2 regions of the Blautia obeum ATCC 29174 genome follow, and region 2 is predicted to be linked to the other one. Evidence: a T-box and tRNA genes for the amino acid it is inferred to sense, from the RefSeq annotation. Region 2 holds a T-box; the other holds one or more tRNA genes.
The links. A T-box is a leader RNA that pairs with one kind of tRNA and senses whether it is charged. The one in region 2 lies ahead of thrS (threonine--tRNA ligase), so its partner is inferred to be a tRNA-Thr.

Region 1: it encodes a tRNA-Thr, which carries the amino acid that the T-box ahead of thrS (threonine--tRNA ligase) is inferred to sense. The anticodon was not compared.

What each region holds. Positions count from the first base shown of each region.
Region 1 covers NZ_CP102265.1:67,735-82,914, forward strand. The annotation lists rRNA gene NQ503_RS00260 (23S ribosomal RNA) at 1-739, shown strand, start outside; tRNA gene NQ503_RS00265 (tRNA-Asp) at 830-903, shown strand; tRNA gene NQ503_RS00270 (tRNA-Val) at 940-1,012, shown strand; tRNA gene NQ503_RS00275 (tRNA-Tyr) at 1,023-1,104, shown strand; tRNA gene NQ503_RS00280 (tRNA-Thr) at 1,126-1,198, shown strand; tRNA gene NQ503_RS00285 (tRNA-Met) at 1,216-1,289, shown strand; tRNA gene NQ503_RS00290 (tRNA-Phe) at 1,294-1,366, shown strand; tRNA gene NQ503_RS00295 (tRNA-Lys) at 1,404-1,476, shown strand; gene NQ503_RS00300 (hypothetical protein) at 1,723-2,049, shown strand; gene NQ503_RS00305 (metallophosphoesterase) at 2,046-3,248, opposite strand; gene NQ503_RS00310 (SpoIID/LytB domain-containing protein) at 3,381-4,253, shown strand; gene NQ503_RS00315 (M23 family metallopeptidase) at 4,364-5,197, shown strand; gene NQ503_RS00320 (GIY-YIG nuclease family protein) at 5,396-5,659, shown strand; gene trhA (PAQR family membrane homeostasis protein TrhA) at 5,676-6,341, opposite strand; gene NQ503_RS00330 (hypothetical protein) at 6,578-6,712, shown strand; gene NQ503_RS00335 (bifunctional diguanylate cyclase/phosphodiesterase) at 6,851-9,760, shown strand; gene spoVT (stage V sporulation protein T) at 9,866-10,414, shown strand; gene NQ503_RS00345 (3-deoxy-7-phosphoheptulonate synthase) at 10,435-11,466, opposite strand; gene NQ503_RS00350 (nicotinate phosphoribosyltransferase) at 11,590-13,053, opposite strand; tRNA gene NQ503_RS00355 (tRNA-Gln) at 13,283-13,354, shown strand; gene NQ503_RS00360 (PocR ligand-binding domain-containing protein) at 13,433-13,720, shown strand; gene tnpA (IS200/IS605 family transposase) at 13,863-14,270, shown strand; gene NQ503_RS00370 (RNA-guided endonuclease TnpB family protein) at 14,267-15,180, shown strand, end outside.
Region 2 covers NZ_CP102265.1:2,608,066-2,623,245, forward strand. The annotation lists gene NQ503_RS12630 (hypothetical protein) at 1-128, opposite strand, end outside; gene NQ503_RS12635 (YdcP family protein) at 226-609, opposite strand; gene NQ503_RS12640 (YdcP family protein) at 625-951, opposite strand; gene NQ503_RS12645 (SrtB-anchored collagen-binding adhesin) at 1,185-4,229, opposite strand; gene NQ503_RS12650 (hypothetical protein) at 4,383-4,538, opposite strand; gene sigE (RNA polymerase sporulation sigma factor SigE) at 4,600-5,331, opposite strand; gene NQ503_RS12660 (sigma-E processing peptidase SpoIIGA) at 5,344-6,195, opposite strand; gene thrS (threonine--tRNA ligase) at 6,364-8,325, opposite strand; T-box leader at 8,428-8,639, opposite strand; gene NQ503_RS12670 (phosphoribosylformylglycinamidine synthase) at 8,735-12,493, opposite strand; gene NQ503_RS12675 (LysR family transcriptional regulator) at 12,657-13,529, shown strand; gene NQ503_RS12680 (Mrp/NBP35 family ATP-binding protein) at 13,597-14,433, opposite strand; gene NQ503_RS12685 (metal-sensing transcriptional repressor) at 14,500-14,847, opposite strand; gene NQ503_RS12690 (hypothetical protein) at 14,944-15,171, opposite strand.

The DNA of each region.
Region 1 (15,180 bases), 1.1 Mb from region 2:
GCCGCTGTTGGGATACCACCCTTGCAGTATTGGGTTTCTAACCAGCCGCCGTGACCCGGCGGTGGGACAATGCCAGACGGGGAGTTTGACTGGGGCGGTCGCCTCCGAAAGGGTATCGGAGGCGCCCAAAGGTTCCCTCAGGATGGACGGAAACCATCCAAAGAGTGCAAAGGCAGAAGGGAGCTTGACTGCGACACCGACGGGTGGAGCAGGTACGAAAGTAGGGCTTAGTGATCCGGTGGTATTAAGTGGGAATGCCATCGCTCAACGGATAAAAGCTACCCTGGGGATAACAGGCTTATCACTCCCAAGAGTTCACATCGACGGAGTGGTTTGGCACCTCGATGTCGGCTCATCGCATCCTGGGGCTGTAGTAGGTCCCAAGGGTTGGGCTGTTCGCCCATTAAAGCGGTACGCGAGCTGGGTTCAGAACGTCGTGAGACAGTTCGGTCCCTATCCGGCGTGGGCGTAGGATATCTGAGAGGAGCTGTCCTTAGTACGAGAGGACCGGGATGGACGGGCCGCTGGTGCACCGGTTAGACTGCCAAGTCTATAGCCGGGTAGCCAAGCCCGGAAGGGATAAACGCTGAAGGCATCTAAGCGTGAAGCCCCCCTCAAGATGAGATATCCCATCCGAAAGGAGTAAACCCCCTTGAAGACGACGAGGTCGATAGGGCAGAGGTGGAAGTGTGGTAACACATGGAGCTGACTGCTACTAATAGGGTGAGGGCTTGACCAAGAAAGCATGGTCATAATTGATTCGGTTGGTTGTCAACATGTATGTAGTTTTGAAGGTGTGATACATCTTCTATAGCAAAGAAATTTGCAAGGCCCAGTGGCTCAGTTGGTTAGAGCGCCGCCCTGTCACGGCGGAGGTCGTGAGTTCGAGTCTCATCTGGGTCGTTCATACCGAAGGGTATGTACGCTAATTAAATATGTGGGATCTTAGCTCAGCTGGGAGAGCATCTGCCTTACAAGCAGAGGGTCATAGGTTCGAGCCCTATAGGTCCCATATAAACCATGGGTGGATTCCCGAGTGGCCAAAGGGGGCAGACTGTAAATCTGTTGGCACCGCCTTCGAAGGTTCGAATCCTTCTCCACCCACTAAGCCTTATCATTGGCTAAGCCGATGTGGCTCAATTGGCAGAGCAGCTGATTTGTAATCAGCAGGTTATCGGTTCGAGTCCGATCATCGGCTTTTAATTTTATAATTATCGCGGGGTGGAGCAGTCTGGAAGCTCGTCGGGCTCATAACCCGAAGGTCACAGGTTCAAATCCTGTTCCCGCTATTTTGCCCAGATAGCTCAGTTGGTAGAGCAGAGGACTGAAAATCCTCGTGTCGCTGGTTCGATTCCGGCTCTGGGCATTTGATTTTCCTAAGGGAAGGTCAAATAATTGAATATGGGATATTAGCTCAGTTGGTAGAGCACTTGACTTTTAATCAAGTTGTCCGGGGTTCGAATCCCCGATGTCTCATGAATTTAAGGTACTATCGTTATGATAGTACCTTTTTTGTTGGTGTTTAAAGAATTTCGAGAGAATAAAATACTATTTCACTGTTACACATTTAGTTACAGTGTAAAACAGTTTTGGACATATGGGTTCTATAAATTACGTGTTTGGCATATATTATATTACATGTGTAGTAGTGGGAAGTGCGCAGTCCTGATGCTGGACATGCTGACTGGAACTTAAATGACTGGAAATAGAAGGAGGATCATTATGAAGAAAGTGCGAGAGTGTTTTCATATGCTGATAACCGCGGTCATTTGTCTTATGGTAAGTATGGTTCCTGGAAAGAATGTAACCGCTGCAATAGTTGAAAATAATGTCGCTTCAGAGATTTTATCCACCAGAGAGAAACATATGGCAGACAGATTTACACAGAGTGTTATGGATAAAATGCGTAGTTTGTGGATAAGCAGTTATCTGAAACGTAATCGGATGTGGAAAAAACTCTTTTTCTGGCTTCAGGGACCGGGTGATAGAAAAACAAAAACTGTTTCCTTATTATATAGGAATAAGAAAACAGTTTTTGGAAGTGCTTAAGCTTTTTTCAGTTGAATATTAATAGAACAGATTTCACTGTCAGTGCCGATACGCATTGCCGGCCCCCAGACACCGGCTCCGGAAGTCGTAATATTAGTCATGTTGTCTTTACTTAAAAGACCACATGGATTCTCCCACATCAGTTTGATGGTAAAGTTTCCAGGGAATGTCTGACCGTTATGTGTATGTCCACACAGATCGAGATCTACGCCTGCATCAGCAAGTTCCTGTAATTCTTTTGGCTGATGATCGATCATAATAATGGGTTTGTCCCTGTCCAGTTTTTCGGTAAGCTGGGCGGGGGCTTTTCTAGTTTCATGAATCTTTTCTGTGAGGGAGGCATCTTTGCGTCCGATTACGTAGAATTGATCATTGATCAGAACAGATTCATCTTCCAGTATATGAATATTGGAATCTTCAAGAAATTTTTTCATGCGGGGATCTTTTATGTCGGAAAGATCTCCATCTTTATGTTTAAAGGTAAAGCCTGCAAGAATTTCTTCATTCAGATCATGATTTCCCCAGCAGGCATATACACCATAAGTGGACTTTATGCCACGAAGAGTTTTTTCAAGTTTTTCCGGGTTTCGAATCGCATCGTATTCATTATCAAAAATATCCCCTGCAATACATACCAGATCAGGTTTCTGTTTATTGATCTTACGTACCAGTTCTCTGGCATGGAGAACGCCGGCATTGTAGCCAAAATGTGTATCTGCCAGAAGAACAACTTTCATGGAGGTGCGCTCAGGAATTGTTTTATTTATTATTACGTCATAAGAAGTTGTTTTTATATATTTGGCATGAAAAATTCCACATGCACTTAAGAGAAGGATCAACAGTGCACAGATTGCACCGGCAACTGTAAAAGCTGTTCTGGAATGAATCCATGATGCATGAAATACATATTTCAGAAGGATTCGTCCAAAATCGGCAAGCAGAATGATTACAAGTGTATAGAGAAAGATTCCCAGGAAATAGTTTCCGATTATTTTCAGCATTCGATGAAGAGATTTTGGATTTTTAATAAGAAATCCTGTAAGCAGACTTGTGGAGAGCAATACATAGATTACTGCGAATATAAGTCGAAATCCCAAAGTACGGAGAATACTGTGGCATGTGCCCATCCATAGATATGCCCATCGCAGGATATACAGATTCAACAGCAGGTAAATGGGGGAAAGATAAATTGCAATCATACAGGTCACTCCAATAATTTAGTATTCCTATTATAGCATGAACATATCATTTAAACAGATAAAAATTGTGAAATGATGGTTAAAAGAAACATAGAATACATATAGTATACAAACTACATAAAGGTTATCTGTATGAAAAAAAACAGTCGTATGTATTTTTCAAATATTGTTGTATTGCTGTTGCTTCCGTATTTGATAACGATTCTGATAAATGGATACGATATGGCGGTTCTGAATCAAAAAGCGGATTCTGAGACAGTCTTACCGGTTATTCTGGCACTTCAGATTTCTTCAGATTATGAGCCGGAAACTATAAAAGCACAGGCTGTTATTGCAAGAAGCAATCTGTACAGGAAAATTGGAGAAAAAGAGAGTATAAATAGAAATGGAGATCAAAATAAAAAAGAAAGAGATGCCAGAAGTGAGAAATTTTTTGAGACTTGCCGGGAACTCAGAGATGAACTTCCGTCCTGCTGGAGTGTGTGGGAAAAAGCAGACAAAGTTTATGAAGAGGCAGTAGAAGATACTTCCGGTCAGGTGCTGACATATAATGGGGAATTGAAGCTGGTTCCATATCACCAGATCAGTGCCGGGCAGACGAGAGATGGAGAAACCGCATTTCATAATGAAGAATATGCCTATCTTAAAGCAGTGGACAGTAATTCAGACAAAACAGCACCAGGGTATCTGAATAGTACTTACATAGCGAAGCAGCAGCTTCCGGTGGAATTAAGAATTGTGGAGAGGGAAGACAGCGGGTATGTGGTCAGTCTTATGGCAGATGAAAATATTCTGGAAGCAGAGTCTTTTGTTACGGGGATGGGAATTGCTTCGTCTGATTTTTCCATGCAGAAAACGGGAGAACAGGTACGTTTTTTGAGTAAAGGAAAAGGACATGGGCTTGGTTTTTCTCAGTATGGAGGTAATAAACTGGCAAAAGAGGGAAAAAACTGGAAAGAAATCCTGAATACATATTTTCCTTTGATGGATATTACAAAAAATTAAATAGAACGGTATATTTTGCAGCATTCTGGACACCCTGTAAATATAGTAAAAATGTGACAGCAGACAAAAGGTGTGGTCACGAAACGATTATGAGCAGAGGTGAAAAGAATATGACAAAAGGCAGAATCGCAAAATATGTAGCAAATACGGCCCTTCTGGCAGTTCTGGCAGCGGCCGGCATAGGAGTTTATCAATTGGGAACTTCCGGGAAGGATGAGTCAGTTCCGGAAAAAGTTCCTTCATATTATGATGAAAGTCTGAGTACAGAAAACACGACGGATAATGCTGTAGATGCAGGAACAAGTCTTGTAGAGGCTGAACTGGAAAGTAATATTTCGACAGATCATACGTCAGAGAAAGGAATGAGTCAGACAGAAGGTGAAGATGCAGGAAGTGAAACCACGGAAGCAGGATCTTCATCAACCGAAAGTACATTTACGTCAGAAAGTATACTTTCGGCAGAACAGAGTACAAATGAGAATGGGACAGTGAATACATCTGCAAGTGTACAGGAAGCGCCAAAATTAAGTTTTTCAGAAGATACATTGATGGAATGGCCGGTAGACGGTAATATTCTTATGGATTATAACATGGACCAGACTGTGTATTTTCCAACTTTGGATCAGTATAAACTGAGTCCGGCAATTGCTGTTCAGGCGGTGGAAGGAGCTCCTGTTCTGGCATCTGTTCCGGGAACCGTGTATTCTATTGAAGAAAATGCCCAGACTGGTACAACGGTGACGATGGAGATCGGAAGCGGGTATCAGGCGATTTATGGACAGCTGACAGATTTGACGGTGCAGGAAGGAGATACAGTTAAAGAAGGGGAAGTGATCGGATATATAGGACAGCCGACAAAGTATTACAGCAAGGAAGGCAGTAATCTTTATTTTGCGATGAAGAAAGACGGGGAGCCGGTAGATCCGATTGCCTATCTTCCGTAAGCTATTCACAAAAACAGAATTGGAACGTATAATAAAGCAGGTAGGAATAGTAAAAATTCGCAGCCGGTATTTGCCTGCCTGCCTGTTGTTTCTTAGAGAAAATACAAATCTTTGACCGGCTGCTTTTTATAGAAACGAGAACGGTGGATGGAATTTCAAAATTCCGGAAGCTGTTCTTTACATAGAATGAGGTATTTTATGAACTATACGTATATGGTGAAGTGTGCTGACGGAACACTTTATACAGGTTGGACAAACTGTGTGGAGAAAAGGCTGAAAGCGCATAATGAAGGAAAAGCCGGAGCGAAATATACAAGGGCGAAACGTCCGGTGGAACTTGTATATTATGAGGGATATGCGACAAAAGAAGAAGCAATGAGACGGGAATATGCAATCAAGCAGCTGACAAGAAAAGAAAAACTGAAACTGATGGAGTTCTGGACAGAGACTTCTGCGGACTAATAAAAAATACCCTGCCTCAGACTGGCAGGGTAGATATAAAGCAATACATTACAATAAAGTGGCAGGCACTTCCAAGCATAATAAATACATGAAAGATTTCATGAGAGCCGAAATTTTTGTGACGTGCATTAAATAAAGGAAGTTTCAAACTATAGATCACACCACCGATCGTATAGATGATACCACCGGCAAGAAGCCATCCAAATCCGGCTCGCGGAAGGGAATGAAAGATAGGAACGAAAGCAAGTACACAAAGCCATCCCATTCCAATATAGAGTACGGAAGAAAGCCATTTGGGACATGTGATCCATAATCCTTTGAGAAGAATACCGAGGATTGCGATACTCCATACAAGTGCACAGAGGATATAGCCGGTTCTGTTATGAAGTGCGATGAGACAGATTGGAGTATAACTTCCTGCAATCATAACAAAGATCATCATGTGATCCATTTTTCTGAGCCGACGGTTTACTTTCTCTGTAGAATCTACAGAATGGTAAACCGTACTTGCTGTATAGAGAAGGATCATAGTGAGAATAAAAATAGCAAGTGCTGTAATATGCAGAGGTGCATTTTCACCATGAGCAGCTTTTAAGAGTAAAGGTGCTGCACCGGCTGCTGCAAGAAGTAATGCAATGCCGTGTGTGATAGCACTCCAGGGATCTTTTAATTTAAGTTTCATAATAACGCCTCCTGATGATAGAAATATCGAAAAATATTTAAAAACACATCATGTAGTAATCAATACTACGTATCGAATATATTGAAACTATAACGCACTTGTACATAAAAGTAAAGGGGTATCAGTAAAGTTTATAAAAATATAATATTTTAGACACCAGATGAGTAAAACAGTACTGTTTATTGAAGTACTGTTTTTTTAATGGTATAATTGCATGCAATGGCATAAAAATAATTATGCACAAGCGGTTATCGGAAGGAGATAAACATGAACAAAAAGAAGCTGTTGCAGACTTTATTTCAGATGAATATTTTGATAACTGGTATGAAGAGACGTTAACAAAACTGCAGGCTTATGAAGATGGACAGTAATCTATTTGAGACAATACAGTCTCTGATTACAGAAAGGGAGGATTTCTCTGAATGAGGCAGCACAGGAAACAGGGAAAATCAATTTTTTAATTTATATTTGCGGCAATGCTGATCGTTCTCGGGATAGAAGTGGCACTTTTGATCGGAACACTGTATTTTGGAAATGTAGGAATGCAGATGAATCGTAATGCCATAGAGATTTTGAAGAAACAGGTGGAAAACCGTCAGAATTATCTGCAGAATACGCTGGAAGAAACCCAGAATCTTTCATCCCTGGCAGGAACGATCAATACTGCTGTCGAGAATCAGACTGCAGTGGAGAATATCAGTGTAGAGGAATTGGTAAATAATGAAGATCGAAGTACAGAACTTCTGGAAACAGTCAGTGACAGCCTGATCAATGTGATGAGGCACAGATCTGTAAATGGAATTTTTGTGATTCTGAACACGGATGATATGGATGAATGTGAGATTGATTCGTTTATGCCCTGTGTTTACATCAGAGATCAGGATCCGACAACGACTGCATCGGAAAGAAATTATGATCTACTGCTGGAACGTTCTCCTGTAAAGCTGGTAAAATCGCTGAGAATTTCTACGGACAGAGGATGGATGCCGGCGATCAAATATAAGGGTTATGGCAAAAATGGAATTGTTTATCCTGTTTTCCAGACTGCATATAAAGACAGTGAAAAGCTGAATGTATCTGATTATGGACACTGGACACCGGTATCATATACACTTGAGGGAGATGATCGTCCTGTTATTGCATATTCGATACCGTTGATTCTGTCTGATGGAACGGTTTATGGTGTTGTCGGTGTAGAAATGATGACAAGCTATATTCAGGAACTGATTCCATATGAAGAACTGCAAAACAGTGGGACTGGAACTTATCTGCTGGCTGAAACCGCAGACACACTCAGTGATTCTGAGATTTCTGTAAATGTAATAAATCCTTCTTCCAGAAGCAATAGATGGTTAAGTATTCCGGATGAAGAGATTAAAATGACACGTACGGAAAAAAATATCTATGAGGCAGAGATATGGAAGGATAATTATATTGCTTCTGTCTATCCACTGACTCTTTATAATAAGAATGCCCCGTTTTCGGATGAGCAGTGGCTTCTTGTCGGAATTGTACAGGATAAAAATCTGTATACATTTACAAATCATGTTATGCTTCTTGTGAAACTGACGATCTTTGCGACATTACTGTTTGGTCTGCTCAGCAGCTTTATAGTAAGTCGCCGCCTGGCAAAACCGGTAGCGAGCTTATCGGATGAAGTAGAAGCGGCACAACAAAATCAGGGAAGCATTCCAAATCTGTCAGAAACAGGGATTCGTGAACTGGATAAGTTTTCTACTGCGATCACTGGACTGAGCAGAGAAGTGCTGAACACATCTACCAAATTTCTGCGGATCATGGAAATGGCAAGTGTAGAGATTGGAGGATATGAACTCCGGTTTGATACAGGAAGTGTTTTTTATACGGAGAACTTTTTCTCTATACTGGGAATTCCGTTAAGCGCGGAGCTCCCCATGAATATAGAAAAATTCAGAGAGATTTTAAAAGAGTATACAGAAAAGAATCTTTATAAAACAAAATCAGGTAGCACAAAACTGTACTGTATCCGAATTCCGGAAAAAGGTGTTCGTTATGTGCGAATGGAAGTCAAAAATGAGAACTGGGTACAGATCGGTCTCGTGGAAGATGTAACTGTTTCTATGAGAGAACGCCTTCGTATTGAACATGAACGAGATTATGATACGTTGACAGGCCTCTATAACAGACGTGCATTCAAACGTGAAAGCGAATCCATCTTTGGCAGAAGAAAAAAAATCAGACATGCTGCATTTATTATGTTGGATCTGGATAACCTGAAATACATCAATGACACATTTGGACATGACTGGGGAGATGAGTATATCCGCCAGGCGGGCATGTGTCTGGAAGAAGGCACTCCGAAAGGAACCTTGTGTGCACATATTTCAGGAGATGAATTTAATATTTTGTTTTATGGTTATGAGAGTCAGAATGCGATTCGTGAGGAAATCAGTAAACTGCAAAGAGAAATTTCTTCCAGGATCATCCGTCTTCCGGACGGACAGGAATTCCACTTAAGTATCTCCGGAGGAATTGCATGGTATCCGGAGGACAGTAACAGCCTCGGTGTTATGAGAAAACATGCAGATTTTGCCATGTATCAGGTAAAACAGACAGATAAGGGAAGAATTGCAGAATTTGACCAGAAGGCATATGAAGAGAAATACCGTGACAGTCAGATTCGTAAAGAATTTCATCGTTTTGTTAAAGAAGAGCTGGTTACTTACTATTTCCAGCCGATCATATCGGCAAAAACAGGTAAGATTGAAGCATATGAGGCATTGATGCGTGCCAATCTTCCAATATTAAAACGACCGGATGTGGTTATGAAGATCGCACGTGAAGAGGGTGCATTGCGTGAAATTGAACGAATGACCATGTTCCGGGCGACAGAAGCCTTTGCTGATCTCAGGGAAAAGAAACGAATCAAAGGCGATGCGCTTCTGTTTATCAATTCTATTGCGAGTCAGCATATGGCAGCAAAAGATGAGATAGAATTTAATAATCGTTATGCAGAGTTGCAGAAACAGATTGTTATTGAGATCACAGAAGAAGAATCTATTGATTATCATGCACTGGAAACAAAGAAAAATGCACTAGGATTTGAGGGTGCTTTTGCACTGGATGACTACGGAAGTGGATACAGTAACGAGAAGAGTCTTCTTGATCTGGCACCGAAGTATATCAAAGTAGATCTTTCGATCATCCGTGATATTGATACGGATCCGGATAAACAGCAGATTGTGGAAAATATTGTCGCATATGCACATAAACGTGATATGAAGATCGTTGCAGAGGGACTTGAAACACCGGAGGAGATCCAGAAAGTACTGGAACTGGAAGTTGATCTTCTGCAGGGATTTTATCTGGCACGTCCGGAACCAGTTCCTGGAAATATCAATGAAGATGCACTGAAAATAATTGCGGCGTTTTATAAGTAAAGTACATAATTCTCCTTTTTTTCCATATAATATCCATACATCACCTGGGGCAGATTCAGGAGAAGATATAAAATACGGAAAAACAACAGGAGGAACATAAAGCACATGAAAGCTACAGGAATCGTCCGGCGCATTGATGATCTTGGAAGAGTTGTTATTCCAAAGGAGATTCGGCGTACACTACGGATTAAAGAAGGAACTCCGCTTGAAATTTTTACAGATAAAGAGGGGGAAGTGATCTTAAAGAAATACTCCCCGATTGGAGAGTTGAGTGTTTTTGCAAAAGAATATGCAGAATCGCTGGCACAGACAACAGGTATGATCGCATGTATTACGGATCATGATCAGGTGGTTGCCGCATCCGGACAGGGCAGCAGGGAACTGATGGGAAAGGCAATCAGTAAAGAACTGGATCGAGTGATCACGGAGAGAGAAATGAAATGTTATCATACAGGAGAAAGAAAAATACTGCCGCTTGTGGAAAATCAGAAAGAATCCTCATCAGAGCTGATCGTACAGCCAATCATTTGTTCCGGTGATGCGATTGGTTCTGTGGCGCTGGTTGGAAAAAGTGCAGGAGAAAGATTTGGAAATTCAGAGCAAATGCTGGTAAAAACAGCAGCAGGATTTCTTGGACGTCAAATGGAACAATAAAAGGGGGCTGTGAGCCCCCTTTAGCATTTTTCGGCAATATCGTAGAGCAGACGTTCTGTATCTTCCCATCCCAGACAAGGATCGGTGATAGAACAGCCAGGAGTCATATGGTCGCTGATATCCTGACGGCCTTCCAGCAGATAACTTTCAATCATGACACCCTTGACGAGTTTTCTTACATCAGGATTGTAGTTGCGGCTGTGAAGCACTTCACTTACAATACGAATCTGTTCTTTGTATTGTTTGCCGGAGTTAGAATGGTTGACATCCACGATAACGGCCGGATTTTGCAGATCTTTTTTGCTGTATAAGTCATAAAGACGCATGAGATCTTCGTAATGATAATTAGGGATTGTCTGGCCATATTTATCAACGCCGCCGCGGAGAATCGTGTGTGCCAGAGGATTACCACTTGTTTCCACATCACATCCACGGTAAATGAAATGATGTGGATGCTGGGCAGCGATTACGGAGTTCAGCATAACAGACAGGTCACCGCTGGTAGGATTCTTCATACCAACCGGGATATCCATACCGCTGGCAGTCAGACGATGCTGCTGGTTTTCTACGGAACGTGCACCGATTGCTTCATAAGAAAGAACATCATCCAGGTAGCTGCGGTTTTCCGGATAGAGCATTTCATCTGCAGAAGAAAGACCGGTTTCCTGAAGTACGCGGATATGCATTTTGCGGATTGCAATGATTCCGGCAAGGAGATCCGGTGCTTTATCCGGCTCCGGCTGATGGAGCATTCCTTTGTAGCCATCACCGGTAGTACGAGGTTTGTTTGTATATACTCGTGGGATGATCATTAATTTATCGGAAACTTTGTCAGAAACTTTTTTCAGGCGATTTACATATTCACATACGGTATCTTCGTTATCTGCAGAACATGGTCCGACCAGAACGACGAATTTATCGGATTCACCTGTGAAAATACGGCGGATTTCTTCATCACGCTGTTGTTTGATTGATTTCTGTTCGTTGCTGAGCGGGTACTCATTTTTCAGAACCTCCGGAATTGGAAGTTCATGATTAATCTTGATAGACATTGTATATTTCCTCCATGGTTCCTTTGTGCAGGAACATTTTTTTCAACTGAATAACAGTATAGCACGTCATCTGAAAAAAATAAAGGAAATTAACGCGTTAAACTGCCATAGTGCAACACTTGATCAGTCGAGAGCCTTTTCACTCATTTCTTCGAGCAGGTTTTTCTTGAGATCATATAATTTCTGAGAAAGGTCTACGTATACTTTCTGCGGATTTACAAGACGGCGGGATTCATCCCACAGGGTATTCTGCTCTTTCTGGCAGTATTCACGCAGATCCATAACTTCGGGAGAAGTATAGACACGTTTACCTTCGCGGATGACCGGAACCAGAAGTTCACGGAGTTCATAGGTGCCGCCCAGAACCTTGGTCTTTTTCCAGGTATCTGCAGGGTCAAAAATAATCATGGTTTCTTCCGGATCAAAGACTTCATCAGCCAGGCAGATCAGGTCAGCCTTAATCTTACCGGTAGACTTGCTGTAAATACGGTAAACTGTTTTATTGCCCGGATTTGTGACTTTTTCGGTGTTTTCGGACAGTTTGATCTTTGGTGTAAAGTTTGTACTGTCTGCATCTTTGACTGCAGCAAGTTTGTATACACCACCGAATGCCGGATTATCTTTACTCGTGATGAGGTTGGTTCCAACACCCCAGGAATTGATCTTGGCATCCTGCGTCTTAAGACTGTCGATCAGATATTCGTCCAGATCACTGGATGCGGAAATGGTAGCATCATCGAATCCGGCAGCAGCCAGCATCTTGTAGGCTTCTTTGGAAAGATATGCAAGGTCACCGCTGTCAATACGGATACCATAGTGTGTAAGTTTGATACCTTCTTCTCTCATTTCTTCGAAGACACGGATCGCATTCGGAACACCGGATTTCAGGACATCATAAGTATCTACCAGCAGTGTGCAGGAATTTGGATACATTTTGGCGTATGTTTTGAAAGCTGTGTATTCATCTGGGAAGCTCATGATCCAGCTGTGGGCATGTGTTCCCAGAACCGGTACGTTAAACATCTGTCCGGTCAGTACGTTGGAAGTTCCGGCGCATCCACCGATGACAGCTGCACGTGCACCATAGATACCGGCATCCGGACCCTGTGCACGACGCAGGCCGAATTCCATGATTCCGTCCCCACGGGCTGCATAGCAGACTCTGGCTGCTTTGGTAGCAATCAGACTCTGATGATTGATAATATTCAGGATTGCGGTTTCTACAAGCTGTGCTTCCATGATCGGAGCGATTACTTTGACGAGTGGTTCTCGGGGAAATACTACAGTTCCCTCCGGAATAGCATAAATATCTCCGGTAAATTTGAAAGATCTTAAATATTCCAGAAAATCGTCTTCAAAGATATGAAGGCTTCTGAGATATTCGATATCATCGTCTGTAAAATGAAGATTTTCAATATATTCGATCATCTGTTCCAGACCTGCTGTGATCGCAAAGCTGCCACCGCATGGATTGACACGATAAAACATATCAAAAATTACAGTCTGATTGGTTGGATTCTTGAAATAGCCCTGCATCATGGTCAATTCATATAAATCGGTGAGCAGGGTCAGATTAGTTGCTCTCATCTGATTTCTCCTTTTTTATTTGCTAAGGTGAACTTATTATGCTTATTACTGTAAATAGTAGTTTTCATTATACCATTATTCCCGTAGAACGGCATTAAAATTTTACATAATATAAGAAGAAAAAAAAATTGGAGAAATTTAAAAAAAATTAAAAAAAGGGGTTGCTTTTTTTGAATGCCTGTAATATAATAACATTCGTCGCGAGCGATGAGCGAGCGAAAACAAATAAAGGGCTATCGCCAAACGGTAAGGCAACGGACTCTGACTCCGTCAGTTCAAGGTTCGAATCCTTGTAGCCCTGCTAAGTTGAGCACCTCGGAAGAGGTGCTTTTTTACTATATCAAATTAAAAAGAATATTGGCAGGAGGAGGGGGAACTCGTGGCAATAAAAATCAGGGTTGATGCAAAAAAAATGGAAGACCTGTTGAGGAATTTTTATCTGATTACAGGAATCAGAATCGTAGTATTCGATGACAATTTTGAAAAAATTGCAGAATATCCGGGGAATCATTGCGGATATTGCAAAATCGTACGAAAAGATCCGAATGCGAGGGCACTGTGTAAGATTTCGGATATAAAGGGATGTGGAGAATGCAAAAAGCTTAAAAAGCTTCATATATATGAATGTCATGCCGGGTTAATGGAAGCAGTAGCACCTTTAACATAATATATAGCAAGAATTCTCCTTCCTCTACAGGTGGGAGATGAATTGTAAAAAATAAAAAAGAACATTTGTTTGGCAACGCAATCCATGGTATAATAGAATCAGTCGATAAGATAAGGTAATTATTCAAAAAAGGACTGGTTTTATGGAAAATATGGATTACAATGCACATTCAGTGTACTTGATGTATTATCACCTGATTATGGTGGTGAAATATCGAAGAAAAGTTATCAATGATCCAATTTCAGAAAGAGCAAAGGAAATATGGGGATATATTGCCCCACGGTATGGAATTGTTTTGGAGGAATGGAATCATGATATTGACCATGTGCATGTAATGTTTCGTGCACAGCCTAAAACAGAACTCAGTAAATTTATCAATGCTTATAAAAGTGCCAGCAGCAGGCTGCTGAAAAAAGAGTATCCGGAAATCCGGGAAAAACTTTGGAAAGAAACATTCTGGAGCCAGAGTTTCTGCCTTTTGACGGCAGGAGTGGTACCAGTAGAAGTGATCCGTCAATACATCGAAAACCAGGGAGAGAAAAAGAATTGAACATAGCATATCGTTTCCGGATTTATCCAACAGAAGAACAGAAGATACTCCTTGGAAAAACATTTGGTTGCTGTCGTTTTCTGTATAACCAGATGCTTAATGACAAGATCCAGGAGTATAAAAAAACAAAAAAGATGTTAAAGAATACACCAGCTATGTATAAAAAGGCGTATCCATTCCTGAAAGAAGTTGATTCGCTGGCCCTAGCAAATGTTCAGCTTCATCTGGAGAAAGCATATAAGAACTTTTTCCGTGATCCGAAGGTTGGATTTCCGCGTTTCAAGTCAAAACATCATTCCAAAAACAGCTACACAACAAATGTGGTCAACGGAAATATTCTGGTAGAAGGTAACCGGATCCGGCTTCCGAAATTAAAATGGATCTCCATGAAAAAACACAGGGAGCCTGCAGAAAACTGTCGTCTGAAATCAGTGACAGTCAGTATGGAGCCATCTGGAAAGTATTTTGCAAGCCTGCTGTATGAAGGATACAGCTGCGAAAACCAAGCAGCAGATAAGGATTACAGCAATGCAAAAATACTGGGGATTGATTATGCGATGCAGGGGATGGCAGTGTTTTCAGAAGAGATCGAGCTTGAAAAAGCAGGGTTCTTCAGAAAAAATGAAAAAAGGCTGGCAAGGGAACAGCGTAAACTGTCAAGATGTGTAAAAGGGAGCCACAATTATGTGCGGCAGAAAAAGAAAGTTGCCAGATGCCATGAAAAAATACGCAGCCAGAGAAGAGATTATCTGCACAAACTGAGCCGCAGGATCACAGACCAGTATGATATAGTCGCGGTAGAAGATATTGATATGAAAGCGATGAGCCAGTGCCTGCATTTTGGGAAAAGTGTACAGGATAATGGATACGGGATGTTCCGGAATATGCTGGATTATAAGCTTGCCTGGAA
Region 2 (15,180 bases):
AAAGCAATACCAAGAATTGCAACTGGTATATAAATAATATTAGGTATATGATAAACAAATCTATCAATTCCAGACATAGCAATATAAATAATTATTCCCACACAAATTAAAATGTTTTTATCTTTCATAGCTGGTCTCCTTTACACCTTATTATTTGTCCGTTTCTTCATACCCATATTATAACAGTTCCATATATCCGCTACAATGAAAATCTATTCAGTAAGCCTATTTTTTCGGCTGTCCCTGCGGTGTATGGTTCTGTGGACTGCCTGCGTTCTGATTGCCTTTATTTTTCAACACAATATTCTCTGCCTTTACATACCAGTCCACATCTGCACCCGTATAAGTCTTTCGTGATACCGTATCGGCTACTGGATTGACAAGCTCCACAACTGCATTGTACGGAAATTCCCTTAACGGTACTTCTGGCGGTACAGACACGGGGATAATTCCACCATGCAGACTGCACTTCAAATCATAGATACGCTTTTTAAGCTGGGTACTCGGTGTCCCGTCCTCATTCTGCAAGAACACATCACGCACCGCTGTAAATTTTAATTCTCCAAATGTTTTCTCTTTGTCAATAACAAACCCGTTTGATAATCTCATAAATTCTTCACTCCTTTACTTTTCTTCAACTGCTACAATATCATCAGCAAGCAACACATAATCGGTATGTCCCATATCCCCGATTGCGTAACCTCTGCCATATAACTTCGGATTGACAAGTTTTACTTTCTGCTCATACTTGAACTTCTTTTCGCCAGCCTGCACGGGAATTTCCACGACAACATTTTCCCCTCTCTGCACATCTGAATAAAGGTTGTAGCTTCTTCTTGCGAAAACTCTACGGTTATCTTTATCTCTGTCAAAAACATGGTCGCTTTCGCCTGCAAATTCAAGAGTTCCAAAAGACTGTGCCATATCTGGCACGACATATTTCATTTCCATATTGTTTTACCTCGTTTCTTTCTATTTTTGATAAATTGATTGTGATTTCTTATTCTGGCAGTTTGGGAAGTACCAGCAATCCCACAGATAGTAAAGGGTAAAATCAATGCTTCGCACCCTTGACTATCCGTGTTCTTGCAGGTCGTAAGCAGACAAGCCAGAATAAGCAAAAGTCTGCCGTTTGACAGCTTCGGCGGAGAGCATGATTTTTCTTTCCTCATACCGTTACCGCCTTATGATTTCTTCATTTTACGGCGTTTGTAGAAGAAGATACCTGCCAGTCCAGCACCAGAAGTCATAAGAAGTGCAAGCAGTCCGTAAAGGTTTGTGTTATCGCCCGTTTTGGGACTGTCGCTCGGTCTGCTAGGCTTTTCTGGTGTCTGTGGTGTTTCGGGTTCTTCTGGGACTTCTGGTTTTTCCTTAAAGGTAATCGTCTGTCCCTTGTCCTCAATGTCCTTATGCTCGGTAACTTTCTTCGGCTCGTCTGGATTGCTTAAATCGTACAATTCTTCAAAAGTTACAAGCTGTTTGCCGTCAAGGGAAGTAGCGTCAAAGGTAAAAGCAACTTCCACTTTCATAGTTTCGCTGTCAGCAGTAAAGGTATAATCACTTTCCACACGTTTTCCATTGATAAGAAGCTCGGCGTTTTCTTCTTTCAACATCTGCCAGCCCACAAGTTTGTACTGTGTACCGACTTCTAAGCCCTCTAAAGTTACGGTATCAATGATTGTTACCTCTTTTCCAGCTTCAATCTCTTTGTTGCCGTCCTTGTCGGTAGCAGTCGTATGAATTTTGATGATACGCTCTGTGATAAGTACGGTTTGCCCGTCGTCCTCAATGTCCTTGTGTTCTGCAACTTTCACGGGTTCGTCTGGATTGCTGAAATCATACAATTCTTCAAAAGTAACAAGGTTTTTGCCACCTAAAGCAGACGCATTGAATGTATAAGAAATTTCTACTTTCATTTCTTTATCATCAGCGACAAAAGTATAGTCATTTTCCACACGTTTTCCGTCAATGATAAGCTCGGCATTTTCTTCTTTTAACATCTGCCAGCCTTTGAGCTGATACTTTGTGCCTTTTGTAAGTCCGTCTAATTTGACAGTATCAACGATTGTTACCTCTTTTCCTGCAAGGATAGTCTTTTTGCCGTCCTTACTGGCCGCTGTGGTATAAATAGAGATTTTTTTTTCGTATTCATCAGTCAGCGTTCCTAAATCAATCACAAGATTATTTCTTGATACCACGATTTCAAAAGGTGGGATAAGTTCAAAGCCTTTGTTACTATCAGAGCGTAATTCTTCAATGATATAGGTATCATAAGGTAATGCACCCTTGCTGTCGTCTGGTTCAGAAGTTCCAAACCACACACCGTCCTCGCTGGTCTTTCCTGCGTTGGTATTGTGCTTATGAGAAGCCCAGTCAGCAGAAGTGGAGAATTGCCCGTTATCATCAGTTACCACTACATGATTTTCGCCCGTTGTCTTGCTTGTGATCCTAAAGGGAATATCAGCAAGACGCTTGTGTGTGCCTGCACCGATTTTTACACCCTCAATATCCCCACGCTTAATCTGATTGTAGATAGAATGGGCTTCGTCGGTTAAGTCCACGATTTTTCCATTTTCTGTGATTGTAAAATCAATCGGTTTTGCACCGTCAGTTAAGTAACCGTCGGGAGCTTCACTTTCAACGATACGGAAATTTCCGTAAGGTAAAAGGTCGGAAGAAGTAGAAGCGACACCCTCAATATCGGTACGAATTGTCTTTACCACTTCATTTTTCTTGTATAACTTGCCCTCAACCAATACCGCATTATCATTTAAGGAAATGATGTCAAAAGCAGTATCTTTCAAGGTAGCACTTCCTTGTGGCTTTGTATTGCCCGTTTCTAAATCTCGTTTCTGAATTTTCACACCGCCACGGATAACCTTGTCAGATACGGAAAACTGGTTACTTCCAGATAGTACGGCAAGGTCGCCGTCCTCGGTAATCTGTGTTACATATAAGCCTTTTATCTGTTCGGACTTATCGCCAGCCTGCATATATGCACCGTCTAACAAGTAGCCGTTTGGAGCTTTTGTTTCCTCAACGGTTAGTGTCCCAAGTGGAAGAACGGCTTTGCCCTCCTGCATATAGAAGCTGTCGCCAGACACCTTGTATGCGTCCGCTAATTTTGTGATGTAGTGAGTTGTCCCGTCGCTGTCTGTTTCAGCGATTGTCTTTGTAACCCATGTACGATTAGCTTCGGCAGGGAGATTGTCTTTATTATAGAAGCCAGCATAATACTTCCATGTAAATTCCGCACCTGCTAAAGAAGCGTTCCCCTGCGGATTGTCTTTCTGTGTTTCCATATCTATTTTGAAAAGCTCAATCAAAGTGTCTGTTACTTTTGGTGTATCTGATACTTTCAAGGTTGCTGTTTCGCCAGCTTTGATTGTCAATGAATAGATTGTTTTATCCACTTTATATCCTGCTGGTGCGGATAATTCCTTGATATAGACTGTGCCAGCCGTTACCTCTGCAACATCTGTATTTCCGTTTTCATCAGTCGTAAGGGTGGCAAGCTGTTTCGTGCAGTCCTTATCAGAAAAGACACCGTATGTTGCACCAGCAACAGAGTAATTCCCGTTACCGTCTGTAATGCTGGTATTACTGGAAGTCTTTTGCAGTTTCGCATTTCCAACATTCAGTTTCGCCCAGAATTGCCCTAATTCCTGCCCCTCGCCAGAGTAGATATAACCGCCACATTCATAGCGTCCTTTATTCTCTTTGACAAAGGCTTTTGCACCAGAGAAAACTTCGTCCTGCGTAGCCTTTGGAATTTCATTATAAGAAGCTCGCACGTTATCACATTGCCAGCCAAGATGTACGCTCAATCTCTGCCAGACTACACATTGTTCCAACAGATAGACTTGTTTGTAGTTCAATTCCTTGTGAGCTTCGCCATACTGTTTGACATACTCTAAGGATAACGCCACATCTGAAATCTGGTCGGCACTCATGCGTGAGCTTGCGTCAGCTCTGGTCTTGTAGCCATTCTTAAAATCTGTATTGATGTCAATACAATAGGCAGTTTCGCCCTCGACTTTCATATAGCCCTCATTGAATGTCGAACCGATAGAACCGTCATTCATTACTTTTTCAATGATACCGACACGCTCGGCACTTTCTGTCCAGTATTGCTTGCTTTCTGCATGAACGGGTGTAGTCGGTAAAGCAGTAACGACAGTTGCAAGAGCTAAGAAGCCCGTACACAATCGTTTCCATGTCTTTTTCATAAATCTAATGCTCCTTTCATTTTGGGTATAAAAATAGACGCTCATTTCTGAACGTCTACATTATTGAAAGGCTTGTCCTCTCACACATATTCTATTTTAATAGGTACAACAGTTGCCTTTCTCCTTGTATTTTCGTTGTTTTCATTACTTGCGTTATCTACAACCCCCATGTCCGGGATCTATAAGAATCAGTTTCGGAAAATTCATCTGTACTGAAACAACAGCAGCCTGTCTGGACAGCAGGTAAAAACTTACCAGCAGCAGACAGGCCATGACCATTTCCATTCTGTATTTTCTGAATTTTTTCATGCATGCACACCTCGCTGCATATTCCTTCTATGTATATGCAGCGGTATGGCTTCTTACTACCTTACTCATACTTTACGATTTCTTTTTTCAGACGTTTCATAATCCGTTTCTCCAGTCTGGAAATATAGGACTGAGAGATTCCAAGAAGATCTGCGACTTCTTTCTGCGTCTTCTCTTTTCCGTCGGCATTGTTCAGTCCAAAACGCAGCCGTATGATCGTCTGTTCTCTTGGTGACAGTTTGTTGATTGCTTTTCCCAGAAGTGTGATTTCCACTTCATCCTCCAGTTTCCTGGATATCACATCATCATCAGTTCCAAGAATATCCGAAAGAAGCAGTTCATTGCCATCCCAGTCCACATTCAATGGTTCATCAATAGATACTTCCATTCTCGTCTTACTGTTTCGCCGCAGATACATCAGAATCTCATTTTCAATACAACGTGATGCATATGTCGCCAGTTTGATATTCTTTACCGGGTTGAATGTATTGATAGCCTTGATCAGACCGATCGTCCCGATCGAGATCAGGTCTTCCACTCCAACTCCTGTGTTATCGAATTTTCTTGCAATATAAACGACGAGTCTGAGATTATGCTCAATCAGCAGGGATCTGGCTTCCTGCTCCTGATCTGTTTTGAGTCTGCTGATCACATATGCTTCTCTTTTTGGCTCCAGTGGTGCCGGAAGCACATCACTTCCTCCAATATAATAAAGCTCTCTCGATCTTGAAAGAACTAATTTCTGAAAAACCTGAAACGGACGATAATCCACTCCTGCTGCCGATCTGCTCATATCCTGCCCCTCCTAATGCAATAATCTGGAATTCAATATCACTTTGTATTCCTTTCCCAAAGCAAAAGGTTCTGAAGACAATGCAAACACCGGTTCGGATACATGGATCCGCTCTCCCGGAATCTGAATACAAAGATCCTCCAATGTCACTGCCAGAATCAGCTGCACTTCCCGTCCTACGGTCTGGAAGGACAGATAGTGTGGTTTCAGGTCAGCGATCTCTGTACTTTCAATCTCCTCCGGTCTTTCTTTAAGATGCAGCAGCCTGTCTGTCAGCTCCTCACTCAGAAGACTTCGAAGTATTTCCGGATCTGCCACCGAAACCGGTGCTCCAGTCACTGTATCACACAGACGGTTTCCTGTATCATACAGACCATACGTCTCCTGCAGCTGTCCGTGATATTTCAGGGCAACCGGATAGATATGTTCTCTGGATTCTTTTATTTGTTCCATCAGGCAGATCATCAGACTTAACCCTCCATAAGTCACAGCCGCACACGATAAAAAAAACACAGCCGTCACTCTTCTGTTTTCTGATACCGCCATCCAGAAACCACCGGTCAGAAATGTCATTCCAAAGAAAAACAGTGCGGCTCCGGTCATGTGCTTCACATCCTGGATCTCATATGCGATCCATATCATGAACACAGCACAGACTACTCGAAGAACTATGGTCAGTACCCCTGTTTTTCCTGGTCGTACATAAAGATTCAGACACGCAAAAAGAGCTCCGACCGCTGCCGCCGCCAGACATCTTCGTCTGCTGTTCTTTCTCCTCAGAACAATTCCTGTAAGTCTCAGAAGAATATAATCCATCAGAAGATTCGCAGCAAACACAATATCTATGTACACTTCCTGATGCATACAAAAAGCCCCCTGCCGCCTATAGATCCTTCACTTTGGTAAGTGAACTCATTATAGGTGACAGAGGGCGCAGATTTTGTCAAAACAGCGTGTCGTATCCCAGGAACTTATCGACACAAAAAGAGGAAGGCATTTCGCCTCCCTCTGATAGGATCTTACACAGACCGATTATTTTTTCTCTTCCTCTACTTCGATCTTGCGGATTGTTTTATTTTTGATTTCTTCTTTGATTGCTGCAATGAATTCTCCGAGGTCTTTCATTCCTTCATCACCAAGGTAACGGCTTCTTACGGAAACCTTGCCCTCTTCCTCTTCTTTTGCACCAACTACAAGCATGTACGGTACTCTTTCCAGACGTGCTTCACGGATCTTGTAGCCCATCTTTTCGGAACGTCTGTCAACGGAGCAGCGGATGCCTGCTTCTTTCATCTGTGCTTCTACTTTGTCAGCATAAGCATTGAATTTTTCGGAGATCGGGATCACACGAACCTGCTCCGGACACAGCCATGTCGGGAACATTCCTGCGTATTTTTCGATCAGCCATGCAAGTGTTCTTTCATAGCATCCCATGGATGTACGATGGATGATGCATGGACGTTTCTTGTCGCCATTTTCGTCGATATAGTACATATCGAACTGTTCAGCAAGAAGTGCATCCCACTGGATTGTGATCATTGTATCTTCTTTGCCATATACGTTCTTAGCATTGATGTCAACCTTCGGTCCGTAGAATGCTGCTTCTCCGACATCCTCTGTGAATGGGATGTTCAGTTCTTCGAGCATCTGACGGATATCTTCTTCTGTCTCATTCCATACTTCCGGCTCACCGATGTATTTTTCTCTATTATTCGGATCCCATTTGGACAGATGATAGGTTACATCTTCCTCAACGCCAAGAACCTGCAGGCAATACTGAGCAAGTGCGATACAGTCTTTGAATTCTTTGACCATCTGGTCTGGTCTTACGATCAGATGTCCCTCAGAGATTGTAAACTGACGAACTCGTGTCAGACCATGCATCTCACCGGAGTCCTCATTACGGAACAGTGTGGATGTTTCGCCGTAACGAAGCGGCAGATCACGGTAGCTGTGCTGTTCTGCTTTGTATACATAGTACTGGAATGGACATGTCATCGGACGAAGTGCAAATACTTCTTTGTCTGTCTCTTCATCACCAAGTACGAACATTCCGTCTTTGTAATGATCCCAGTGACCGGAAATCTTGTAAAGATCGCTCTTGGCCATCAGAGGAGTTTTTGTTCTTACGTAGCCACGTTTTGTCTCCTCATCTTCGATCCATCTCTGCAGTTCCTGCATCATGATAACACCGTTTGGCATGATCAGCGGAAGTCCCTGTCCGATTACATCTACAGTTGTAAAAATTTTCATCTCACGGCCAAGTTTATTGTGGTCACGTTTCTTTGCTTCTTCCATCTGCTCCAGATGTTCTTTGAGTTCATCTTTTGTAGCATATGCTGTTCCGTAGATACGTGTCAGCATTGCGTTCTTTTCGCTTCCTCTCCAGTAAGCACTGGAAGAAGAAAGAAGTTTGAATGCTTTTACGCCTTTTACGCTCATAAGGTGTGGTCCTGCGCAGAGGTCCGTCCAGTCACCCTGTGAATAGAAGGAGATTTCTTCGCCTTCCGGAAGGTCTTCGATCAGCTCAACTTTGTATGGTTCATTTTTCTCTTTGAAGAATGCGATCGCGTCTTCTCTTGATTTTGTGAAGCGCTCGATCTTTGCACCTTTTTTGATGATCTTTTTCATTTCTTTCTCGATTTCATCGAGATCCTCACGGGAGAATGGTTCGTGAGCGAAGTCATAATAAAATCCTGTATCAATAGAAGGTCCGATAGCAACTTTAGCTTCCGGATATAAGGTCTGTACTGCCTGTGCAAGTACATGGGAAGCTGTGTGACGAAGAACAGCAAGTCCTTTTTCGTCTTTTGCTGTGAGAATGTTCAGTTCGCAGTCGCTGTCAAGAACAGTACGAAGGTCTACAACTTCTCCGTTTACTTCGCCTGCGCATGCTGCACGTGCCAGTCCTTCGCTGATATCATAAGCGATGTCGATAACTGATTTTGCTTCGGAATACTCTTTTTTGGATCCGTCTTTCAATGTGATGATCATAATTTTGAACTCCTTTTTTGAATAAAATTTTAAAGTTTTCCACAGGGACGAGTAAGTTTTTCTTTTCTATACACAAAAGTCCCTTACAATACATCTCGTATTGTAAGGGACGAATAATCTACTCGCGGTTCCACCCTGCTTGCTACATCTGCCATATGGCAGCTCAGCCACTCTTATAAGATGGTAACGGAATCACCGGACCGGATTAGGGCCACTCGGAGATGGTCTTCAACTGCTTCCCGCTGAAATACTCTCAGCAAATGTATTTCTCTCTGGAGCCTTCCACAGTTTACTCTTCTCTTCAACGTGTTTCTTTATTCTGTTACCCATTATATCCACATGATTTCGGTTTGTCAATGCCTATTTTTCATTTTGGTCAGACCAATTTGGTGTATCCGTTTAAACCTGTTTATTTAAAGTACTCTACACCAGATTCGAAGATCTTGATATCCTGCTCGCCGTAGATGTTTACAGCCACTCCGTCGCCACGGCGTTCGCTGTGAGCCATCTTACCAAGGATACGTCCGTCCGGACTTGTGATACCTTCGATGTTCATGTAGGAACCATTTACGTTCCATTCTTCGTCTGCACTGAGTTCACCGGTTGGAGTTACATACTGAGTTGCAACCTGTCCGTTTGCGAAGAGTTTTGCAAGCCATTCATCGTTGGCAACAAAACGTCCTTCACCGTGGGATGCAGGGTTACAGTATACTCCGCCAAGCTGTGCTTTCTGGAGCCATGGAGACTTGTTGCTTACAACCTTGGTGTAAACCATCTTAGAGATATGACGTCCGATGGTGTTGAAGGTCAGTGTCGGGGAATCTGCTTTCTGTCCGCAGATCTCACCGTATGGTACCAGACCGAGTTTGATCAGAGCCTGGAATCCATTACAAATACCAAGTGCAAGACCGTCTCTCTCGTTGACAAGCTTCATAACTGCTTCTTTGATCTTTGCGTTCTGGAATGCAGTTGCAAAGAATTTCGCAGAGCCATCTGGTTCATCACCAGCGGAGAATCCACCTGGGAACATAATGATCTGAGCCTGGTCGATTGCTTTTGTGAAAAGTTCCACGGAATCATGGATATCTTCTGCTGTCAGGTTCTTGAATACTTTAACGTCAACCTCTGCACCAGCGCGTTCAAAAGCACGTGTGCTGTCGTATTCGCAGTTTGTTCCAGGGAATACCGGGATAAATACACGCGGTTTTGCAACTTTGTGTTTGCATACATAAATGTTTTCTGCATGGTACAGGTCATCTTTTGCCTGTTTTTCGTTGTCTTCGCCGGAAGTTGTCTTGAATACTCTTTCCAGAGTTCCCTTCCATGCTTCTTCAGCTTCTTTTTCAGTAATAACAGTATTTCCGTAAGAGAATTTACCGTCATCTGTAACTTCACCGATCAGTGTGTATGTGATGGAAAGCTGTCCGACTTTGTCTGCCGGAACTTCCATGATGATATCACCAAATCCTGGTGCGAAGAAGTCTCTTGGATCCAGGTTGTGTTCGATTTTCACACCGAGTGCATTACCGAAGGCCATCTTGGAAACAGCTGCTGCAATACCATGACGATCCAGTGCGTAAGCGGAAACAACTTTTCCAGCCTGGATATCATTGTGGAGTTTTTCGTACTGATCCATGATTCCTGCGTAATCCGGCAAATCGTACTGATCACGCGGTGCGCGGAGCCATACAAGTTTGTTTCCTGCTTTTTTGAGTTCAGGTGTGATCACGTCCTGGATCTTGGCTACGTCTACTGCAAAGGAAACAAGTGTCGGAGGTACGTCGATCTCATTGAAGGTACCGGACATACTGTCTTTACCACCGATGGACGGAAGTCCGAATCCCATCTGTGCTGCATAGGCACCAAGGAGTGCGGAGAATGGCTGGCTCCATCTCTTTGGATCTTCGGTCATACGACGGAAGTATTCCTGGAATGTGAAGCGGATCTTCTTGTAATCACCACCTGTAGCTACGATTCTTGCTACAGATTCTGTTACTGCGTAAGCAGCTCCGTGATATGGACTCCAGGAAGAAAGATATGGATCAAAGCCGTAACTCATCATGGTAACTGTATCAGTTTTTCCGTTCTGTACCGGAACTTTTGCAACCATGCTCTGTGTTTCTGTAAGCTGATACTGACCACCGTATGGCATAAATACGCTGCCTGCACCGATAGAACCGTCGAACATTTCAACGAGGCCTTTCTGGGAGCATACGTTGAGGTCAGCAAGTGTCTCCAGCCATTTTGCCTTAACATCGACAACGTCTGGTCTTTCTTCGAAAAGGTTTCCGTCTTTGTTCGGGATCTCAACCTCTACAGTTGTTTCCTGATGTGCACCGTTGGTATCAAGGAATGCACGGGAAATGTTAACGATCTCTTTGCCTCTCCATGTAAGAACAAGGCGTGGCTCTTCGGTAACGACTGCAACCGGGATTGCTTCGAGGTTTTCTTCGTTTGCAAAGCCAAGGAATTTGTCAACATCTTTTGGATCTACAACAACTGCCATACGCTCCTGGGATTCAGAGATTGCGATCTCTGTTCCGTCAAGGCCGGCATATTTTTTCGGAACTTTGTCAAGATCTACGCGAAGTCCATCTGCAAGCTCACCGATGGCAACGGATACACCGCCTGCACCAAAGTCGTTACATTTTTTGATGATGTAGCTGACTTCTTCACGTCTGAACATACGCTGGATCTTACGCTCTGTAGGTGCGTTACCTTTCTGTACTTCTGCACCGCAGACTTCGATGGAAGCCTCTGTGTGTACCTTGGAGGAACCTGTTGCACCACCGATACCGTCACGGCCGGTACGTCCTCCCAGAAGGATGATGATATCTCCCGGATCGGAGTTTTCACGGATAACGGCACGTCTCGGAGCTGCACCCATAACGGCACCAATCTCCATACGTTTCGCAACGTAGTCCGGATGATAGATTTCTTTGACATAGCCGGTAGCCAGACCGATCTGGTTACCATATGAGCTGTATCCATGAGCAGCACTTCTGACCAGTTTCTTCTGCGGAAGTTTACCTTTGAGCGTTTCTTTTACAGATACAGTCGGATCAGCAGCACCTGTCACACGCATTGCCTGATATACATAAGTACGTCCGGAAAGCGGGTCGCGGATTGCACCGCCAAGGCAGGTAGCAGCACCACCAAATGGCTCGATCTCTGTCGGATGGTTGTGTGTCTCATTCTTAAAGTTGATAAGCCACTCTTCCTCTTTGCCATCTACATCTACCGGTACAACAATACTGCAGGCATTGATCTCATCGGATTCTTCCTGATCAGCCAGTTTTCCTTCGGATTTGAGTTTTTTCATTGCCATCAGAGCAAGATCCATCAGGCAGACAAATTTATCATCACGGCCTTTGTAGAGAACTTCTCTGTCAGCAAGGTATTTTTCGTATGTTTTTACGATTGGTTCTTTGTAGTCACCTTCATCGAACTTCACGTCTGTAAGTTCTGTGGAGAATGTGGTATGACGGCAGTGATCAGACCAGTAGGTATCAAGTACTCGGATCTCTGTCATGGAAGGATCACGTTTTTCTTCGTTTTTGAAGTAGTTCTGGATGTGCTGGAAATCCTTGAAGGTCATCGCAAGATTCAGTGAATCATACAGTGCTTTGAGATCTGCTTCCGGCATATCTTTAAAGCCGTCAAAAATTTTGACATCCTCTGGTTCCGGGAATACGGTAACCAGTGTTTCCGGTTTTTCAAGTCCTGTCTCACGGGAGTCTACCGGGTTGATGCAGTGATGTTTGATCGCATCAAATTCTTCGTCTGTTACATTTCCTTCTATTACATAAGTTGTTGCAGAACGGATGATCGGCTGTGAATCTCCATCGAGAAACTGTACACACTGTACAGCGGAATCTGCTCTCTGGTCAAACTGTCCCGGAAGATATTCTACAGAAAAAATCTTTGCACCTTCTGCAGCTTCAAATTTCTCAAGATACAGATCATCTACCGGTGGCTCTGCAAATACAGTTCTGCATGCTTTTTCAAAAACTTCATCTGAAATATTTTCTACATCATAACGGATCAGCACTCTTACATTTGTTGCGGATTTAATTCCGAGATAGCTGCTGATCTCATGCTTTAATTCTTTTGCCTGTACGGCGTAGGCTGGTTTCTTTTCTACATAAACGCGTCTTACGTTGCTCATTAGAAACTCCTTTCCTTTGTGCATTATGTTATTATGTACTTGTCGAATTACTGAGTTTATAGTATCATAAGAATCATCATTAGTAAAATTAATATATCTTATATCTTTTATAAGTTATACTAATTTATATTTGCAACTCTCTTTGAAAAGGAAGTCGGATCTTATGGATATCAATCTTGAATTATATAAAGTTTTTTATTATGTTGCTACTACTCTCAGTTTCTCTGAAGCATCCCGTGAACTTTTTATCTCACAGTCTGCAGTCAGCCAGTCCATCAAAACACTGGAAAAAAAGCTGAATCACACACTTTTTATCCGCAGCACAAAAAAAGTCCTCCTTACCCCGGAAGGAGAACTTCTGTTGCAACATGTAAAACCCGCAATACAGATGCTGGATGAGGGAGAATCCCTTCTTTCCGGCGACAATATGCTCAAAGGCCAGCTCCGCATCGGTGCCAGTGATACGATCTGCCGCTATTATCTAATTCATTACCTCCAAAAATTCCATCAGGAATTCCCGGATGTCCGGATCAAAGTCACCAACAGTACTTCGATCGGCTGTGCAGAACTGCTGGAAAAAGGACAGGTTGACCTGATCGTCTGCAACTCTCCGAATTCCCGTCTTGGCAATCATATGAATGTAAAAGTCCTTCGTGATTTTCGGGATATTTTTGTCGGAAATCCCGACTGTTTTTCTCCCGAAGAGATACCATGTGAACTCAAAACACTATTAAAACAACCTATTCTGATGCTTTCTTCCAAAAGTACCACCAGTGAATACCTGCATCAGATGTTTGCAACACATGGGCTGAATCTGCTGCCGGAAGTCGAACTGAACAGCAATGATCTGTTGATGGATCTTGCCCGCATTGGTCTTGGCATTGCCTGTATTCCGGATTATATGCTAAACCCCGACGATTCACTGAAACCCATTCCTCTTGCAGATCCACTCCCCCCCAGACAGCTTGTCCTCGTTCAGCATGACAGTCTTCCACTTTCCCAGGCTGCTGAACGATTTCTGGATATGTTCTCATAACGTAAAAAGTCCCGACAATCAGGAAATTTATGATTCCATAACTGTCGGGATTTTCTTGTCTGCGGTTTTATTCTGGCATTACTTCTACTGCTTTTGTGATGTATTCGTTATCGATCTGATCAAATGCTCCGCTGTCTGCTTTGGATGCATACTCCATATCGATCGGCATCTTGCCTACGACCGGTACATTCAGTTCTGCTGCAATTTCCTCAATATGACTTTCACCAAAGATCTTGAGTTCCTTGCCGCAGTCTGGACATTTCACATAACTGTAGTTTTCTACGATTCCAAGTACCGGGATCTTCATCATTTCAGCCATATTATAAGCTTTCTTTACAATCATCTTCACCAAATCCTGCGGGGAGCTTACGATCACGATTCCGTCAACCGGAAGGGACTGGAATACAGTAAGCGGCACATCACCTGTTCCCGGAGGCATATCTACAAAGAGATAGTCGATCTTGTCCCAGACAACATCTGTCCAGAACTGTTTTACCATGTTTGCAAGAACCGGTCCTCTCCAGATAACCGGAGTATCTTCCGTTGGAAGAAGAAGGTTGATGGACATAACCTTGATTCCGTTTGCTGTCTCCATCGGATAGATGCCGTTGTCATCTGCCTGGGCAGCGCCTGTGAGGCCGTACATCTTTGGAATGGAAGGTCCGGTGATGTCAGCATCCAGAATACCAACTTTGTATCCTTTGGCTGCCATTGCATTTGCAAGGGAACCTGTAACAAAGGATTTTCCTACGCCGCCCTTACCGCTGACAACGCCGATCACATGTTTTACATCTGAAAAAACATTCTGTTCTGCCATAAAATTCTGCGGATTACTCTTTTCTTTGCTTGCGCATCCCTCGCAGCTTGATTTGCCGCAGGAACCGCTGTTACTGCATTCTGCCATTTCTATATACTCCTTTGATTTCCGGTCATACACGCCTTGTCTGTCCAGACTGTATAACCTGTATTCTTATTTCATAAATCTGTCGATTGCACGTTCCAGTTCTTTGATCGCATCCTTATCGCCATGCTCTACCGCATCTACGATACAGTGCTCAATATGATCCTGAAGAATGATCTTACCTGTATTATTAATAGCAGATTTCACTGCTGAAAGCTGAATCAGTACCTCTGAACAGTCTCTGCCGTCTTCTACCATACGTTTTATTGATTCCAGGTGTCCAATGGCTCTCGACAGACGGTTCAAAACTGCTTTCGTCTGCGCATGGCTGTGATGATGTCCATGTTCTCCATGGGAATGTTCCAGGATCGTCCCATCTTCCAGTACGTGTACATGGGTTTCTTTTGTTTCACTCATGTCTGCTCCTCTCAGGTTTCATCTCGATACGGATTTACAGACTGCATGATTGCAATATAGTATCTGCAGTCCTGAACTTGTATTATACCACACTTTCTAAATTTCTGTAAAGGAACATCTCTGTTTTATCTGCGACGTAACAATGTCAAAGATGATCGTTCCATCGTTAAGAACTGTTTTGTCATAAGAAACCTCTTTTCCCTGGAATTTCTTTTTTATATATTCCTCAGGATCCTCAATTTCCACTTCTTCTACAAATACATCCCTCATCTGGTTTCTGGGACATTTGTTAAAAATCTCCCAAATTACTTCATACTCTTTCATACTCTCTCC